2 regions of the Paenarthrobacter sp. NPDC089675 genome follow, and region 2 is predicted to be linked to the other one. Evidence: riboswitches for the same ligand, from Rfam matches in the RefSeq annotation. Region 2 holds a riboswitch; the other holds the start of a gene.
The links. Region 2 has a riboswitch for cyclic di-AMP ahead of ACIPY2_RS08025 (M23 family metallopeptidase). Riboswitches for the same ligand answer to the same signal wherever they lie in the genome.

Region 1: linked by a shared signal. The riboswitch ahead of ACIPY2_RS19470 (hypothetical protein) and the one ahead of ACIPY2_RS08025 (M23 family metallopeptidase) in region 2 are both predicted to bind cyclic di-AMP.

Annotation. Positions count from the first base shown of each region.
Region 1 is NZ_JBIVHM010000011.1:82,360-84,554, forward strand. It holds gene ACIPY2_RS19470 (hypothetical protein) at 57-1,283, opposite strand; cyclic di-AMP (ydaO/yuaA leader) riboswitch at 1,288-1,437, opposite strand; gene ACIPY2_RS19475 (ATP-dependent DNA ligase) at 1,721-2,195, shown strand, end outside.
Region 2 is NZ_JBIVHM010000003.1:82,860-85,054, forward strand. It holds gene ACIPY2_RS08020 (metal-dependent transcriptional regulator) at 1-279, shown strand, start outside; cyclic di-AMP (ydaO/yuaA leader) riboswitch at 522-762, shown strand; gene ACIPY2_RS08025 (M23 family metallopeptidase) at 767-1,597, shown strand; cyclic di-AMP (ydaO/yuaA leader) riboswitch at 1,722-1,901, shown strand; gene ACIPY2_RS08030 (C40 family peptidase) at 1,906-2,195, shown strand, end outside.

The DNA.
Region 1 (2,195 bases), on a different contig from region 2:
GCTGCAGTACCGGCCGTGCCAGCCTACGTGCGCGGTGATCCGTGGCATTCGGGTGCTCACTTGAGGACCTCCTTGGCCACATCCAACAGGCCGTCCACGCTCAGTGACGGATCACTGGCCGACGGCGTGCTGCTGGCTTTTGGGTTGTTGCTCGGCCTCGGCTTTGTCGTCTGCGTGGGGGTGGGCGACGGCGTGGGTGTGACAGTCGGCGTCGTGCTTGGCGTGGGGCTTGGCGCAGTGACGGTGTCCGACGGCGGCGCGGGCTGGCTCGGAACCGGCGTGGTTACTCCGGGGACCGGAACCACGGCCGAAGGCGCGGCGGAAGGAACCCACTTGGGCGCGGCCAGCGAGACTTGCGGAGCAGGAACGGACGACGGCGATACAGCTGCGGGTGCCTCCGCCGCGGCTTGCGTCGTCTCCGACTGTCCTGTCTCTGCTGTTGCTGCCGGGGAAGTGGAGGAAGCGGTGGTGTAGGACGGAGTCGGGCCGGGGGTGGCCTTGCCGGAAGCGCGTCCGTTGCTGCCCGCGTTTGCGCCATTGGCCTGCTGGCTGTGGCTGTCCTGGCCAAAGAGGGGCAGGTCCAAGGCATGGCTGACTGTGCCTACCGTCAGAACCAGGCCAAGTGCGCCGGCAACTACTGCCATGCGCTGGCCCATGGTCTTGACCGACGCGGCCTTGGTCAGGACTGCGTGCGGTTCCCGGCTGAATGACGAACCGCCGAAGGAGCCAAAGGCGGGTTTTGCCGTAGTCGGCCTTGCCGGCGTCGGCTGTGCCGTAGCCTTTCGGGCGTCCGTGTGCTCTGAAACGCGAGCCCGCTCGGGTGCTCCGCTTGCCAGGCCGGCAGCAGCAGTGGCCGCGGCGGCGATTTGCGCTGCCGACTTCGGTTGCGGGGCAGGCACCGTGGGAATGGCCGCGGTGGCTGGTTCTGCTTCGGGTGCTTGGATTACCGGGATGGCCGCGGTGGCTGGTTCTGCTTCGGCCGGAGTTTCGGGGGCCTTGATTACCGGGAGGGCCGCGGTGGGCGGACCGGGCGTGGTCGAATCGTCGCGGGCAGGAACAGCTCCGGACGCCTGCTCGCGCTCGGCCTGCTCGCGCTCGGCCGCCCGCCGTTCCGCGCGCGTCATGGGCGCAGGTGTGGTGGGCTGGGCCGCGGTGGCGGGTTCCGGCGTCGTGCTTTCTGTTCCGGTGACCTGTCCGCTGGGTTGGGCCCGACGGCGTCCGGATGGCTTGGTGCGCTCGTCCGCTATTTGGGCACGGCGCGGCTGATCCATGGTTGGGGACATGGTGTTTGCCTCTCAACGCCTGCGAGGTTAGCTGTCGGGTTCGGACGAGGCCGTCCGGCCGCGCGTGGCGGCTTCACCCCAAGGGCCTGCAGGGAAATCAGGCCCGGGAACTCTGGGTCCCCCGTCTCTGCCGCGGGTCTGGCGGATTCCGGGATGCGGCAGAGCTCGGCGTCACCCCGGAAGCGGCCCAGCGGAGATCGGGCACGCCCTTCGACCGTACAGGAGCAGGGAAGTAAAGTCACATTAATGTAACGGACGGAACGTCCGCCTTTTTACGTGGTCCCTGGCGCTTAGGCTTCGGGGCTGGCGCCAGGCGGGAAGCTCGTGCCCGATCCGCTGTATCTGGTGCGCTTGGTGGGTCTCCTGCAGCCAACACGGCCAAAATGTCCGGCCGCCAACACTAGCCCTCGGTGCGTACTGGCCGGTAGACATGAGCTATGGACCTACCCGTGATGCCGCCCGTTTCGCCCATGCTCGCCAAGTCCGTCCCGAACATCCCCGACGTTGGGCACTACGAGCCCAAATGGGACGGGTTCCGTACTATCGTCTTCAAGGACGGCGACGACATCATCCTTGGCAGCCGCAACGAGAAACCCATGACCCGCTACTTCCCCGAACTTGTGGAGGCGTTGAAGAGGAACCTCCCGGAGAAGTGTGTGGTGGATGGCGAGATCATCCTGATCTCCGGGAACCGACTCGATTTTGAGGGTCTGCAGCAGCGCATCCACCCAGCGGACAGCAGGGTCCGGATGCTCGCGGAAAAGACGCCGTCGTCCCTGGTGGCGTTCGATCTGCTCGCCCTCGGTGAAGAAGACCTGACCGGCCGGCCCTTCTCTGAACGCCGGACCGCCTTGGAAAAGGCGCTCGCCGACGCCGAGCCGCCGGTGTACGTCACGCCCGCAGTCACGGACC
Region 2 (2,195 bases):
GGACTCTCCGCTGCACTCCCGCGGCGCGGCGATGTGAACCTCCTGCAGGCCATGGACGGCTACGCCGGGGATTCCCGGGTGGTGGTCAGCCGGCTGGCCGAGCCCATCCAGGTGGAACCGGAACTCCTGACGCAATTGGACGAGGGCGGTATCCGCCCGGGAGCTGCTCTTTCCCTGGAGCGGGTGGGGGAGTACATCTCAGTCCGCGTCCCGGGGATCGAAGGTGCCCTGGAACTTCCTCCCGAGGTTGCGGCCCACGTCTTCGTGGCAGTGGGATAGCGTTCCCGCTCCGGAATCCGCGGCGCCCACGAGACAAGCACGGATGGGGCGCTTAGGTCTTTGTGTGACCTCTTCCAGTGTCCGATCTCACTCCGCAGGCGCCGGGAAGCGCGTGACCTGCGCGTTCCACGGGGAAGTGCCGCTGGAGCGGCGCCAAACCCCGTGTGACAGAAGATAACGAATTTATTACCAAGGGGGTTCATCCCCTATAGTTATCTACTAGCGCCGATATCAAAGCGTTACCTGATCTGGAGCCGAGCTCTGCCAGCAGATCAGGGGTGTTACCACCACTGGCAGAGGCGGGGGAACCACAATCGGCTGCCTAGAGAAGCAGCCTTGGGGTGAAGCCCGCAGCAGCAGTGCCTACTTACGCAAGTCCTTCCGGGGATACCTGTGTGTCGTGAGCGCTGTGTGCGGGCCGGGTCTTTGCACTCTCTGATCCGAATCCGACAGCTAACTTCGCAGGCTTTTGAGAGAGGAACAGAGATTGACATCGCAGAACGTCAGGGGCCGCCGACGCGCGTCCGGCCCCGCTGCTGAGCTGCGGCCAGCCCGCGTCGTAACGGAGATCCGGCCGCGCGATACCCAGCGTCAGGTGCGCCGCCGTAAGAGCCCGTTGCGTCAGGTAGCTGACTTTGCCGCAGCCAGTGGCGTAGGGCAGAAAGCCGGAGTTGCACTAGCTGCCACCGGTTTGGCCCTTACTGTCGGCCTGCCGGGCACCAGCCCCGTCATGGCCACCTCGGAATCCGGCCAGACCGAAGCGGCCCTGGCTGTCTCCGGGGGCAGCCAGCCCGAGGTTTCCGCCGAGGCGTCGGCAAAAATCGACTTCAGCCGGGCGGCAGTGGCTACCAAGGCCGACCCGGACGGCAAGCTCAAGCAGCTCTTGAGCGCACAGTCGGTGGGAAGCATTACTGCCAGCTCCTCCAAGGGCACCCTGGGCAGCCCCCTCGACACACTGACCACGGCTTCTCCCTTCGGTTACCGCGTCAGCCCCTTGACCGGCGGCACCGGAGACTTCCACCGCGGCCAGGACTTCGTGGCGCAGTGTGGAACCGCAGTCCACGCAGCGGCAGCAGGCAAGGTCACCTTTGCAGGCTGGCACGAATACGGCGGCGGCAACCGGGTGGTAGTGGACCACGGCAACGGCCTGGAGACCACGTACAACCACCTGTCGTCCTTCAACGTCAAGGTCGGCCAGACCGTCAACCGCGGCGACGTCGTGGCCTTGAGCGGCACTACAGGCGCCTCGACCGGCTGCCACCTCCACTTTGAAGTCCAGGTCAACGGCGAAGTCGTTGATCCCATGGGTTGGCTCTAGGCCAGCTGATGGTTGTCTCTCGCATTCGTGACACGCCCCGTGATCTGAATGTGACATTCGCGTTCAACTGTTGTACCGTCTAAAGCGCATCGGCTTTTTAGGGGGCCGATGCACTTGAGTGGATTGCCTAGCTCTGCCACCACTCAGGGTCCGTTCGCATAAATCGTCTGGCAGGGGCGGGGGAACCACTTTTGGTCTTCGAAAGAAGGCCTTGGGGTTAAGTCACAAAGCTTCTTCGAAGCCGTGGCCGGATGACTCCCATCCGAATCCGACAGCTCACCTCGCAGGCATTGGGAGAGGCTACCTACGTGTCATCACGCACTACCCCTGCGCGCCACCGCGCCGAGACGGTTAACCCGTTGAACACCCTTTCGAAGGCTGTTTCGAACAACGCCGGAACCGTTGGCCGCCAGGCCGCAGTCCTGGCCGCAGCATCCGGCCTCGTCCTGACGGTGGGCCTTCCCTCCCAGGCAGCCGATACCGACGTTTCCAAGGCAGAGTCCAGCACCCAGCAGCTGGTCACCACCGCCGTCGTCACCGCAGAGCCCACCGCCACCGTCTCCTTCGAGAGCCCGGTAGTCGTCACCAAGGAAGCCCC